Spartinivicinus marinus: one gene and its partner. The main gene of each other region encodes a partner of the protein of the gene in region 2 in a complex. Links are inferred from orthologs where the notes say so. Each region holds a gene or a part of one and is shown on either strand. Other genes may lie near its edges.

What was found.
Region 1: the proteins of OQE68_RS26290 (region 2) and hfq are in contact, whole or in part, in a crystal structure (PDB 3VU3), measured with the Escherichia coli proteins. The link is inferred for Spartinivicinus marinus from one-to-one orthologs.

The regions. Positions count from the first base shown.
Region 1 is NZ_JAPJZK010000001.1:3,425,578-3,431,629, forward strand. The notes cover bases 33-2,728. They hold hfq (RNA chaperone Hfq), read left to right. Parts: upstream 33-1,101; coding sequence 1,102-1,356; downstream 1,357-2,728. Other genes in these bases: miaA (tRNA (adenosine(37)-N6)-dimethylallyltransferase MiaA), read left to right, coding at 33-845; hflX (ribosome rescue GTPase HflX), read left to right, coding at 1,368-2,663. In the rest of the region: more of miaA, read left to right, coding at 1-32; FtsH protease activity modulator HflK, read left to right, coding at 2,850-4,031; protease modulator HflC, read left to right, coding at 4,028-5,101; OQE68_RS15460 (DUF2065 domain-containing protein), read left to right, coding at 5,253-5,447; OQE68_RS15465 (ATP phosphoribosyltransferase regulatory subunit), read left to right, coding at 5,596-6,052. UniProt on the Escherichia coli protein: RNA chaperone that binds small regulatory RNA (sRNAs) and mRNAs to facilitate mRNA translational regulation in response to envelope stress, environmental stress and changes in metabolite concentrations.
Region 2 is NZ_JAPJZK010000001.1:5,948,589-5,956,764, reverse strand. Bases 3,042-5,908 are described here. They hold OQE68_RS26290 (catalase), read right to left. Parts: upstream 5,290-5,908; coding sequence 3,793-5,289; downstream 3,042-3,792. Other genes in these bases: OQE68_RS26280 (substrate-binding periplasmic protein), read right to left, coding at 5,783-5,908; OQE68_RS26285 (hypothetical protein), read right to left, coding at 5,542-5,676; OQE68_RS26295 (ankyrin repeat domain-containing protein), read right to left, coding at 3,042-3,519; OQE68_RS26300 (hypothetical protein), read left to right, coding at 3,042-3,056. Also shown: OQE68_RS26310 (ISNCY family transposase), read right to left, coding at 1-1,271; OQE68_RS26305 (demethoxyubiquinone hydroxylase family protein), read left to right, coding at 1,776-2,288; more of OQE68_RS26300, read left to right, coding at 2,751-3,041; more of OQE68_RS26295, read right to left, coding at 2,995-3,041; more of OQE68_RS26280, read right to left, coding at 5,909-6,115; OQE68_RS26275 (acyl carrier protein phosphodiesterase), read left to right, coding at 6,198-6,803; OQE68_RS26270 (GNAT family N-acetyltransferase), read left to right, coding at 6,938-7,459; OQE68_RS26265 (diguanylate cyclase domain-containing protein), read right to left, coding at 7,557-8,176.

The DNA of each region.
Region 1 (6,052 bases), 2.5 Mb from region 2 along the record:
TAATTAGTGTCGACTCGGCACTGGTATACAAAGGGATGGATATTGGTACTGCAAAACCAACACCTGAAATATTAGCTGAGTTTCCCCATCATTTAATTGATATAAAAGACCCGGCTGAACCATATTCTGCAGCCGACTTTCGTGTTGATGCAGCGCAATTAATAGCAGACATAATTGCTAGAAAAAAAATCCCCTTACTGGTGGGTGGCACCATGCTTTATTTTAAAGCGCTTAAAGATGGGCTTGCGGAAATGCCTGCTGCTGATGACGTAATCAGACAACAGATTTCAGCAGAAGCAAGTCAGCATGGTTGGGCATACATCCATGCTCAGCTAGCATCGGTTGATCCAGAGTCTGCGCAACGGATTCACCCAAATGACCCTCAACGGTTGCAGCGAGCATTAGAGGTTTATCGAAGTTCGGGGAAAACCATGACCCAGTTTCGACGAGAACAGCAGTTTCAGCGGCAAAGTTTTCCTTATCACGTTATAAGTTTGGCTGTGGCGCCCAAAGAGCGCAAAGTCTTGCATCAGCGAATTGAAAAGCGTTTTTTGCAAATGATTGATCAAGGCTTTTTGACAGAAGTAACAGCGCTTAGACAACGCGCTGACCTTAACTGTAACCTGCCATCAATTCGTTCGGTGGGTTATCGCCAGGCTTGGGAATATTTGGCGGGGGAACTAAGCTATGAAGAGATGATCGAAAAAGGCATTGTTGCTACACGTCAGCTGGCGAAGCGTCAATTTACCTGGTTGCGCAGTTGGCCTAAGCTGCACTGGTTTGACAGCCTTGATCAGGATTTACCGGCCCAGACCTTGAAATTTGTGGAGCAGGCACTTATATAGAGCTTAAGTTTTAATTTTAAGCTATCATATACAGCTAGCTCGGCTATTAACGTTTGCGCTTATCGCTGCTAACACTGGAAATGGTAACAGGTATTGAAGCTTTTTTGCTAAAGCTGTTGACCTATTTATACCCGTCAAAATGGTTTTAAACTACGTGTTGGGTATAACTTCTAGGTTTGAAGTTTTATAAGCGGATTATTTTATTATTAGTAAGCATTTTTTAATTTTTTTGATATTTAATTAAAGGAGTACAGCAATGTCAAAAGGGCATTCTCTACAAGACCCTTACTTGAACGTGTTGCGCAAAGATCGTATACCTGTTTCTATTTACTTGGTTAATGGTATTAAGCTGCAAGGACAAATTGAGTCTTTTGATCAGTTTGTTATTTTGCTGAAAAATACTGTCAGCCAGATGGTATATAAACATGCTATTTCTACAGTGGTTCCCACCCGAGCAGTTAGACTGCCAATGCAAGGGCAGGAGCAAACTGGCGAGCCCGGTAATAATTAAGGAGTTTGTCTTTGTTTTTTGAACGCCATCAAGGTGGCGAACAAGCGGTATTGGTACATCCTGAGTTAATCAGTGACCAAGATAGGGAAGACCCCCGTGAATTTAAAGAGCTAGTTAGCTCTGCGGGGGCGAACCCAATAGCCTTTCTAACTATCTCCAAGCAACAGCCCAACCCAAAATATCTGGTGGGTAGTGGTAAGCTCGAAGAAATTCGCCAGCAAGTTAAAGCCCATGAAGCAGAGCTGGTGATTTTTAATCACGCCTTAAGTCCCTCTCAGGAACGCAATCTGGAAAAAGAATTGCAGTGTCGAGTACTGGATCGTACTGGCCTGATTCTGGATATTTTTGCCCAGCGGGCGCGTACCCATGAAGGTAAGCTACAAGTTGAGCTGGCTCAGCTGCAGCATATGAGTACACGCTTAGTAAGAGGTTGGACTCACTTAGAAAGACAGAAAGGTGGGATCGGTTTACGTGGGCCTGGTGAAACTCAGTTAGAAACAGACCGACGCTTGCTTCGTGCACGAATTAAGTCAATTACTAAACGCTTGGAAAAAGTGCGAAAACAGCGTGACCAAGGGCGTCGAGCCCGCAAGCGGGCAGAAGTGCCAAGTATCTCCTTTGTAGGTTATACCAACGCTGGTAAATCAACGCTATTTAATTATTTAACGGCAGCTGATGTCTATGCTGCTGATCAGTTATTTGCCACATTGGACCCAACCCTAAGAAGAATAAAAGTACCAGATTTAGGTCCAGTTGTTTTGGCTGATACTGTGGGCTTTATTCGGCATTTGCCGCATAAGCTGGTAGAGGCTTTTAGGGCAACTCTTGAAGAAACGGTAATGGCTGATCTGTTGGTTCATGTCGTTGATATCAGTGACCCAAACTATCAAGACAATATTGAGCAAGTGGAAGCCGTCCTAAAAGAAATTGGTGCCAATGAGTTGCCTAGTCTTCAGGTATACAACAAGATAGACCAATTGTCTGATGTACAGCCACGAGTCGATTATAATGAACAGGGAGTGCCCACCCGGGTTTGGTTGTCTGCTCAACAAGGTAATGGCACTGAGTTATTAGTTAAGGCCATTGCTGAGCATATGGGGGATCAATTAATTCAGCAAACCATTACTTTAACCCCTCAGCAAAGTCGGTTAAGAGCACAGTTTTATGAGTTGGGAGTGGTGCAGTCTGAGTCAATAGATGCAGCTGGCAATACGCTGGTAAAAATCAGAATGCCAAAGCAGGACTACGATAGGTTGTTAGGTCGTTCTGGGTTAAAACCAGAGGCTTTATTGTCAGTAACCCATTAATAAGGGTACGGGTTGAAGGCAGCAACTGTCGCTCTTACAATGCACAGTCGTAGATTTATCCGAATTAACTAGTATCATAGCCATAACAACAACTTTGTTAAGGAGCACCTTCTAATATAGCGAATGTGTTATTGGGAAGTGCACCTATCAGCTTACTAATCCAACACTGGTGTAATGGAGAAGTTTATGGCCTGGAATGAACCGGGTGGTAACGGAAATGATAAAGATCCCTGGGGCAACGGGGGGAATCGTGGCAATAATAACCAAGGTCCTCCTGATCTGGATGAAGCTTTCCGTAAATTAAATGAAAAAATTGGCAGCCTGTTCGGTGGCAAAGGTGGTGGCCAAGGCGGCAGATCATCTGGCTCTGCTGCGGGTGGTATTTTCCCAATCGCTTTTGTTTTGCTTGCCGTCTTATATTTTTGGAGTGCTGCATTTACTGTGGATGAAAAGGAGCAAGTAGTTGTCTTGCGGTTTGGTGAGTATAAAGAAACCGTAGGGCCAGGCTTGCACTTTTACTTCCCTCCAATTGACTCGAAATTTCAGGAAAATGTAACTGAGCTGCGAACTTACAATGTAAGGCAGAAGATGTTGACTGAAGATGAAAATATCGTCGAAGTCTCTTTGTCGGTTCAATACAATGTTTCCAACCTGAAAAACTATGTGCTGGAAATTGCTGATCCAATCAGTACGCTGGAACAGGCAACTCAAAGTGCCTTACGTCATGTGGTAGGTACTTCAAAAATGCACTCAGTATTAACAGAAGGCCGTAGTATTATTTCTGCTGAAGTGGCTGAAAGACTTCAGGCTTATGTTAATGACTATAAATCGGGCCTTTACATTAGCAAAATCAACGTAGAAAGCACTCAGCCACCAAGAGAAGTGCAAGCTGCTTTTGATGATGTGATTCGTGCTAGGGAAGACCGTGAGCGGGTGCAAAATAAGGCAATTGCTTACCGTAATGCGATTCTTCCTCAGGCAAAAGGTAAAAGTAAGCGGATAACAGAAGAGGCTCAGGCCTATAAAGCTGAAATAACGGCGAAGGCTAATGGTGAAACTTCTCGCTTTAAGCAGGTGCTAGTTGAGTATAAAAAAGCACCAGAAATTACCCGTAGTCGAATGTATATAGAAACGATTCAAGATGTACTAGGTGAAACCAATAAAGTGATTGTTGATGTGGAAGGTGGTAATAACCTGATGTATTTACCGCTAGACAAACTCATGGGAGCTAACCCAACGGCACCTACCTCTCTAACTGGTCAGCCTGTTCTTACTCAGCAAGAGATGGATGCAATAGCTGATAAAGTAGCTGGACAACTACGTAAGCGTACTTCTTCAAATCGAACTGGTGGGAGGGTTGCAAGATGACAGGTAAAAGCTTAGCAACCATTATTATTGCCTTAGCTATTGTTATTGTTGGCTGGGAATCAGCTTATATTGTCAGCGAGCGTGAGCGGGCAGTGGTGCTACGGTTTGGTCAGGTTAAAAACCCTGATGTGCCAGCAGGCCTCCACTTTAAAGCGCCATTTATTGACAAGGTGAAACTCTTTGATGGCCGGTTACTAACGTTAGATGCAGCTCAAGAACGCTTTTTTACTCAGGAAAAAAAGGCGCTAGTTGTTGACTCTTTTGTAAAGTGGCGAATAGCTGATGTACAGCGTTTTTATACAGCAACATCAGGCAACATTATTCAAGCCAATCGGCTACTGTCACAGCTAATTGAATCAGGCTTGCGTAACTTGATTGCCCAGTGTGAGCTAAAAGAAGTTGTGTCAGGTAAGTCTAACATTAAGAAACGTTCTCGCTTTAAGTGTGCGCAGGAAACGCTGGTGCTAGATGATAGTGCAGTTCAGCTTGCTGCTGGTGTTGAAATAGCAAAAACGGCTGTACAGAAAGCAGCAGCTAAAGCTGCAGCAAGTGCCGCAGAAGAAGAGCCTGAAGACCTGCGTGACAAGCTGATTTTCAGCATTAAAAAAAGCTTGAATGAACAAGTGCAAATTAAAGAAAAGTATGGCATTGAAATTGTGGATGTGCGCTTTAAGCGAATTGATTTGCCAGAACAGGTGAGTGATTCAGTCTATGAAAGGATGATTACTGAGCGGGAAAAAGAGGCTCAGGAAATTCGTTCATTTGGTAAGCAAAAAGCAGAAGAAATTCGTGCTGAAGCGGATCGTGAGCGTCGTGAACTGTTAGCGAAAGCCTATCAGATTGCTGAACAATTACGAGGTGAAGGTGACCAGGAAGCAGCGGCTGTTTATGCAGAAGCTTATGGCAGTGACCAAGAGTTTTATAACTTTTACCGTAGTTTACAAGCTTACCGTCAGGCCTTTAAGCAGCAAGGCGATATTATGGTGTTAAAGCCTGAAAGTGATTTCTTTAAATATTTGAAAACACCTCATGCAATAACAAATACTTCTAGTGCAGAAAATAATCAATAAACATGGTAGAAGTGCTATTGGCAGAATAGTTGGTTATTTGATCAGCTGCTTGTAATGAGCTGGTTGAAATCGCTTCAATTCTGCTAATAAATCATGTTAGTATCATCCAAACCGGGTTATCACCCGGTTTTTTTATTGCCTAAGGGAAAGCATGAATTTTTGGCACGAGTTATTAGTTGCATTTTGCCTCATGTTGGTCATTGAAGGGATTATTCCTTTTTTGTACCCCAGTCGGTGGCGTGACTTAGTGGCAAAACTAGCAACCTTTGATGACCGCCAATTACGGCTAGCTGGTTTGGTAAGCATGCTAGCTGGGACTGGCTTGTTATATTTAATTAATTCGTAATTTGACCAGTAAAGCCCAAAATATTCTTGCTGGTGTAGACTATAAGTGTGCACTTCTTAAGCTAAATAAATTGAGAGCTTTTTTGATTTAAAGAAGCTGACGTTAAAAAGCCAACAGAGACACTATCCATAAAAAGGCCGGATATAACATGACAATTGCAGATCGTTGGTTATTGCCGGACGGTATAGATGAGGTGTTACCGCCTGCAGCAATGCAAATTGAACAGCTAAGGCGAAAACTTCTCGACCTTTACCATTGCTGGGGTTATGACCTGGTTATTCCTCCTCATCTTGAGTATCTAGAGTCCCTCCAAGCAGGAGCGGGCCATGATCTTGATTTACAAACCTTTAAAATAATTGATCAACTAACTGGGCGGTTATTAGGGTTACGTGCTGATACTACGCCTTCTGTAGCAAGAATGGATGCACATACCTTAAAACGAGAAGGTCCGGTTAGACTGTGTTATGCAGGCAGTGTTTTTCATACCAAGCCTTGTTCGTTGGCTGCTTCTCGTAGCCCAATTCAGGTGGGAGCAGAGTTATATGGCCATTCTGGTATAGCCAGTGATGTTGAGGTCATTAGCTTAATGTTGGAAACACTGAATA
Region 2 (8,176 bases):
ACCGCTGAGTGCTGCTTTCTTGCTTTTTTGAAAGCCTCATCGTTTTCACGTTCTGTTTCCTTTTTTGATAAACGTCCTTTTTTAGGCAGCACTACCCGATTTAATTCTTCGGCCAACTTCAACTGATTCTCAGGTGAATGAAACCCTTTATCAAAACTGCACTGGTTGAGCTCAGGGAATTTAGCTTTGGTTGCTCTGATCATGACGATGGCAACATCAACATCTTGCTCTTTTTCCATCACACGATGGTGAAGAATAAAGCCATGCTGACATTCCATAACACACACTTTAATACCTAATTCCACTGGTACCCCTGCTTTCCCTTTGCTCACCCACTCAGTGTGAGGTTGAAATATTGAGTAAACTTTTTCATCAGCTGGGACTTTTTCATCTTCGACTACTCGCCTGTGAATTTGCGACACCTGCCGTTTAGCATGAGAAAGATTGTTGGCAATATTTCGTAATAACCAAATCGGGGCTGCTATGGCTTTAAGCTTATCCAATGTGAGTTCAGCTTTATCAATAAACCATTGCGCTTTATTCAGATAGTTGATATGTGTCTCACGTTTCTTGTCATCGGCATTTTTTGCTTTTGATTGGTTGCTTTGCCTTGCCTGATTAAAGCATTTTTTAAGTGACTTCAGATTGTGCCTATGTTGTCGCCAATCACTTAAATGGTAGTTTTCGCCCATATCAGCTAGTTGATTAATCACTTTTCTCATTGCATCCCATAATAAACTGATATCAGTGGGATAATGAACAGCTGTTTCTACCACAAATGAGTCACAACGCCCTTCAAGGCTTGCTTCTTCGTTTTTTTTTAACAGTTTATGCCCTGTCTCGACGACAACTGTGTTAATTTTGTCCAGAATTTCTGGGGTCAAAAGAGAGACGTTATCTTTTATGGTCTGCAAGTGATATTCTGTCAGATCTTCCCAATTGACACCATGCCCTAACATCGCTCGAATAGTTCGATGCTGATTCACTAATTCATGCAAACGATCATAGTCACAATTTAAGTTGATGCGCAAAACCCCCATCACCAGTATTTTCCAAAGTTCCATGCCTGGCCTTCCAAGTCTTGGATTCGTTTTACCCACTATAGACTCCTCTAAAATAGTGAATACCTGCTCTCTAACTTCGGGTGTAATATAAATGTACTGTAATCCCTTTAACAATTGAGGCACATCATCTCTAGACTTCGGGTCAAACTTGATCTCGGTAATATCTGTTTGGCCGAATTGAAGTTGTGGGTTTTGGACTTGCCTCATATCGTATTCTCCGCGAAGTTTGGCTGGTTTTAACTAAAAACCTAGGCCGATTCATTTTTATGAGGACTTAATATAGCAATCTTCGATGACGGATTTATGATGAATTATCTTATTTATCAATCAGTTATGATTTTTCGGTCAAGCACTATATACCTGCTTATTTGGAGCTGTATTTGGCATACTATCGGCGGGTTTTGGAAAGGCTATAGGTGGGGGCTGATTCTAAGAGCCTGTTGGTTGAATAGCAACCAGTCAGTAATTAAAGGATATCGGTAAAAAATAATTATTAAATAGCTTTAAAATTAATAAATAAATTCACTGGATTATTTTTTCAATTAATAGGTGAATTTTATCCAAATTATTATCATGAATGGTGCAACAGCTAATATTGGTATTAGCCTAGCTTCAATAGTGTGAATTGGTTAAAATATACCAATTAGTTAGACGTCAATGCGACGTAACACTTTGCGTCAGAGTGACGTAGTTAGGCAACTAGAGCAAGTAATGAATGAAGTCGATAAACAGCTGAAAATAATGCATGCCTGTGAAAAAGGAGCTACAGGCGTCTATTATGGACATCGACTTGTGGCTTGGGTGTTTTATAGGGACATCATTCCAGATCTCAATGAAATGCACCGCCACGAAGTAGAGCACTTCCATATATTTGGAGATTACATATCGAAGAGAAAATCTTCCTCTGTATTTCTGCCAACTTTGTGGTGTGGAGCAGGAATTGTTTATGGGATCTTCATAGGCCTTCTTGGAAAAAATGCTATCTGGGTGAGCACTTCAACAATTGAATCAATCGTAGATGAAGAAATGACAGAGGCTATTGAAATATTAAGCGAAGTCAGCCCGGAGCTCGCGGTAGAAGTGTCCAGAATACAACAGGAAGAAAGGGAGCACCAAAGCTTGGCTGCGCGCAATGCGACACATGATACCGCCGTTGCTCGAGCAGTCAGCCGTGTATCATACTTTTGTTCATATGCAGCGAAGAGCCTCTCCGTATGGGTATAATTTGCCTAATCGGGTAAGAAGCTATCCAAACCATTAGCTTCAGAGTGACGTTCATTAGTAGTTATATTTTTGGAGGATCACGTAATTGTATGACGAGTTTGGGTTTTTATCATAAAACATTGGCATGGAGCTACTTCGCGCTATCGATAATTCTAGTGACCTTATCGGTATTCACCTACGTGGTCGATCCATATACATTGGAGGGCGGTGGTAAAGGGGGATTCTACGTTACTATAGTTGCTGCATTTGGAATATTGATTGAGCCATTGCTTGGCAGGTTCTCTACACCAATCTTGTTTATGATTCTTGCTTTAATTCCTTTGTATGGTTGGTTTAGAATAATTTTTAGTAAAAATAGTGGAACCAATAAACGTCAAATATAACCGGGGAAGAGCTGGTATCTAGCCAGTCTTGCCTATAGCAATAGCGTCAGAGTGACGTTTATTAATAGTTTTTTTCAATATGAAGTTCTATAGAGTAGAAAGTAAAGTTTACCCTGTTAGCCTTTTCCAGCTTACTGATGGACGCTATCAAATGATCCAGAAAGGACAGTTGTCATCTTTTATGGATGGTTATGTTTTGGTCTATCCAGAAATTGCTGACACAGTTTCAGTCGCTGGCGCCTTGCCTTTTTGGGAACAATTCCATACCAATAGACAAGTACAAGCAGCGCTGGCTGGTATTAACGCAGGTGTTACCTGGGCCGTCATTTACTTTTTTGTCGCTGTTTTAATAACGTTGCGATTTCTTGCTGGCCAAATTGATTAGCAAACGTCAGACTTCGGTTATCCAAGTGCTCGTCATCACAATCGATCGAAAATAGTTTGCGAGATATACTCAATTCCCCTGAGACAATAGCACCCATAAGGGCGGTATTACCCCGCTCATCGACTAAACAGGCAGACGCGCCTGCGGCTAATAATTGGTCAACAATTTCAGGTTGTCCCCGAAAGGCGGCTACCATCAAACCAGTATAACCTTGGTTGTTTTGGTAGTTGATATTAACGCCAGAATCGATAAATAACTTCATTAGCTCAGTATCACCGGTGCGAGCAGCATGAAAGAAAGCTAACTCAACTTCTTGAACAGCGGAAAGGGCTTGTTCATTTTTTTGTGTGGCTTCTTGCTTAGCTTGTACAGTCGTATTATTTGGTTGATTTGGATTAGGTAGTGTACATGAGGCTAATAGGGTAAATAACAATATAAGAAAATACCCAATATATTTTTGCATCTTCGAATTCCTATTGCTGTTTGAATAACTACTATCTACTAGTAGGTTGTCGCAAAAGGGTGTTGAAAATAACTCTAGTGTCCGATATGGAGTAACAGGCTATTCTTCCGCCGCGCTTGAAGTGCTATCCCTGGCCCATCAAGCGCTAAAAAGGCATCCATGCCCTTAGCTACAGAGCAGCCTGTCACTCCATATCCGCTGGTTTTGCGACACTTTCCACGCGGAGAGAGCCTAAAGTCTCCTTTCGCAACAGCTGTTAAGTGATTAGTTAGGTTATTTATAATGATTAGGTTTTAGGCCTAACTTGTCGCCTAAACGCTGACCATATTCATGATCTGCCTTGTAAAAGTAGCTGACCATTTTGGCTTGAATGCCTTTATCTGTCACTTGGGCAAGGGCACCAGACAGGTTACTAATCAAGTTGGTTCTTTCTTGAGGGCTAAACTTGCGATAAAGAATGCCTGCTTGGTAAAAGTTTTTGGGTTTGCTGATTTCCTCTCTCACCATATAACCTTGTAATTGTGCAGAGTTGTCTTTTTCTGGTGTCACCTGGTCATTGACATGGTGACTAGGGTAGTAGTTAACATCCCCTTGTTGATCAGAAAAGTTCATTGTGCCATCAATATTATAATTATTGACTTTAATCAGCGGACGGTTGGCTGGCAGCAACTGATAATTGGTACCTAGTCGATAAATTTGTGCATCGGCATAAGAGAACAACCGACCTTGCAACATTTTATCAGGAGAAGGAGCAATACCCGGAATCATCCGAGAAGGGGCGTAAGCAGCCATTTCGGTAAACTGGAAGAAGTTGGATGGTATTTTATCTAATACCAGGGTACCCACTTTCACCTCAGGCACATCGAACCATTGTTTAGTATCATCGAAAATATTAAAATCGTATTTATCCAGATCTTTTGGATCAATCAATTTTACCATTAAATCCCACTTAGGATAATTACCTTGTTTAATATTGTCGTAAAGGTCGCGGGTCATGTGGCTAAAGTCTTTGCCTTGAATTTTTTCTGCTTCTGCACTGGTTAGGTTTTTAATCCCTTGGTGTGATTTCCAGTGAAATTTAGCCCATTTAATATCGCCATTTTTATTAATCAACTTAAAGGCATGTACCCCAAAGCCATCCATTGTACGGTAGGAGGCGGGTATGCCATGGTCAGAGAATAACCAGGTAAGGGTTTGGGTGGCTTCTGGCGTTTTAGCAAAAAAATCAAAAAAGCGGCTTGGGTCTTGTAAATTGGTAACCGGAGAAGGCTTATTCGCATGGGTAAAATCGGGGAATTTAATCGCATCACGAATAAAGAACGTTGGCAGATGATTGCCCACTAAATCCCAGTTGCCGGTTTTAGTATAAAACTTAACAGCAAACCCTCTTGGGTCGCGAGCTGTTTCTGGTGAACCTTTAGAATGAATAACGCTTGAAAAACGAACTAGTACAGGGGTTTTTTGCCCTTTTTTAAATAGTGATGCAGTTGTGTATTTTGAAAAGTCTTTCGACGCTAGGAAATAACCTTGAGCACCGGTTCCGCGAGGATGCATCACCCGTTCAGGTATTCGTTCGCGGCTAAAACGTTGTAGTTTTTCGATTAAATGAACATCTTGTAATAGCACAGAGCCATTGTTACCAACAGTTAGTGAATTTTTAGTATCGGCAATGGGGGCGCCGTTATCATCAGTCAGCACTTGAGCATTGACCATAGAGGCCAATACGACACTGACTGCTGTCGTGATTAATTTGGTTGGAAATTTTTTCATTTAGTAGCTCCTAAGTGACTAATCACACCTTCTGGTCTGAGTTTTTGATCATAAGAGCTGTTATTTAGGGAATAAAATGGAATGAATATATGACAGTTATAGACTATTTCTATTTATACTCTTCGTGAATGATTTTTATGGTTTTAATTTTAATGTTAGCCGACAATTAATCGATGATAAATGCTATTGCAGGGGTATAGAAGTATAGGTTGTATGTAATATGATGGGTAATTATTCTTTATTCTGCTAACTTTATTTTTCTTCTAATAATTGAATATATTTTCCAAGGATGGCTTTATCTAAGTTTGATTTTTTCAAATTATAAATACCTTCATCCAAAATGCCTTTCAGCTCATAAGCGTATTTGAATTTTCGAGATATCAGCATATAAAAAGGCTCTGCTGCCAGATTTGGAATAATTCTGAAGACTAGCTGGTTAAAGTTTAAGCTGGAGTTGATTAGGCCAAGTCAAGTTTGAGTGGCTTGTTTACGTTCAAGCAGGCTGTTTGTCTTGTATGGGCGTTGGTGTTTGAGTAGCGAAAACTAGCATGGGTTGAACAGAATAGTAGGTGGTTGTGAGTAAATAGTCTTTGTCCCGTTGAGGGTTGGTTGAAGCGCTAAACACCACATGTACTTTGCCTTTAAGCGCATCACTTAGGCAGCGTTTCCAGGGTAAAATGATAATTTGATAGTCTATCTGATGTTTGCTCAGAATAGCTTTTACCATATCTATGTCATAACCCAGGCTATTTGTGGTCTTGACTCCTTCTTTACGTTCTAAAAAATTGAACGGAGGCCATTCACCCGTTTCGCCGCAAAAGCGGATTTGTTCGTTATGCTGATGGGTTGTTTGTTAATTAGGTGATCGAGTACACTGTGGCTAGTGATAGTAGAATGATTGTAAACACGTGAATTATCTGGCCCATTTATACTTATCTCAGCATGATCAAGGGTTGTCCTTATTAGGTAATCTGATGGGGGACTTTTGTAAAGGTGTTGACCTGGAGCAATTACCGGAAGCGGTTCAGCTTGGCATTTATAATCATCGTGCCGTAGACCGGTTTACTGATAATCATGTTGTTGTACAAAGATTAAAAATACTATTTTCCCAACGATTCCGGCGTTTTTCAGGCATTATTACCGATGTTATATTTGACCACTTTTTAATAAAACATTGGTCAATGTTTTCTGATACCCCACTGAGCACATTTATTGATCAATCCTATAATGCACTTTGGCTGCATCGCCAATGGATGCCAACATCAATGACTGATACTGTAGAGCGTATTATTGAGCACAACGGGTTAATGACTTATGGGTCGTTGGATGGAGTGAGAATGACACTGCAGCGTCTGTCGCAGCGAATCCGTTTTGATAACCCCCTAGCTGAATCACAAACAGAAGTTCTTAAAAACTATACAAAACTTGATGACGGCTTTTTGCAATTTTTTCCAGAATTAATAGCGTATATTGATCACTTGGCCATTGAAGTCGAGAATACCCAGTTAAACTAAGGAACGCTAGTAATTGTTAATGGCCTCTGTGCAATCTGACGAGCTCTTCCACAAGAGGGCTTGCGAAAAGTAAGTGTAGAGACTGCAAACAATTAGTTGAGAAGCTTTAAAGAAAAGAGTAGATGTAAATAATAATGCTAAAAACACCAAGGATAACTTTCAACCCCATTACTGCAGCAGACTTTGATTTTTTGTTTGAGCATCTTTCAGATGAAGAACAGACACGTTATTTACCATTAGGTAAACCTTATCCAAAAAACAAAGTAAAAGCCTACCTAAGTAATCGTTTAAGCCATTGGCAACAGTACGGGTTTGGTACATTTATCTTGAGTTTGACAGAAACAGGGGAGCCGATCGGCTACTGTGGCCTTGAATATGTACTGGAAACTGATTTTATCGATATCCGTTATGGCCTAGTTAAACCGGTATGGGGGCAAGGTTTGGCGTTTGAGGCTGCATTTGCGAGTGTGACCTATGGCTTTGAGTCGCTGCAACTGGATGAAATTTATGGTGCTGCAGTACCAGAAAATAAAGCCTCCATTACCGTATTGAAAAAGTTAGGAATGACCCCATCCCCACATTTTGATATCTATGGAGACGCAGTAGATAGTTTCTCAGTTAAAAAAGCGCAATTCCTTGAAATTAGACCATCCTAACATTAGTGTTAACGTTAAAAGTGCAATTATCTGCTAAATTAAATAAGGTGATTGGGTAGTAATAAAACCAATATGGATTCTCGAAAGGGAGTAATGATTATTCAAAGGGGTGAAACTGAACAGTATTTCTGCCTGTATCTTTAGCGGAGTAAAGAGCCAGGTCTGCTATTTTGATCAACTGATCAGGTTTCATTTGTTCAGTAGGAGTGGTTGAGGCGATCCCCATACTGACTGTAATTTGATCACTACAGAGAGAGTCTGGGTGTTTAATGGCTAATCGATTAATATTTTGGTTGATATGATTGGCAACTGACTTTGCTCCTTTGTCGTTAGTATTGGCCAAAATAACAATGAATTCTTCACCGCCATAGCGAGCGGCTAGATCACTGGGTCGAGTAACGGATTGCTCTATTGCCCGAGCGACTTCTTGCAAACAGGCATCACCCGCTTGATGCCCTTGGTTATCGTTGTATCGTTTAAAATAGTCAATATCAATCATGATTAATGATATAGGCGACTGGTCATGTATGGCTTGCAGCCACTCGCGTTGATAAACCACATCAAATCGACGTCGATTGGCTATATTGGTTAAGCGGTCTAAGTTTGATACTCGTTGTAGCTCATTAATAATATTCTTTTGCATCGATAAGTCATGCATCAAGCAGACATAAAGTGATTGGGTAATACTTAAACGTTTGATGGAAAGGTCAAGGGGAA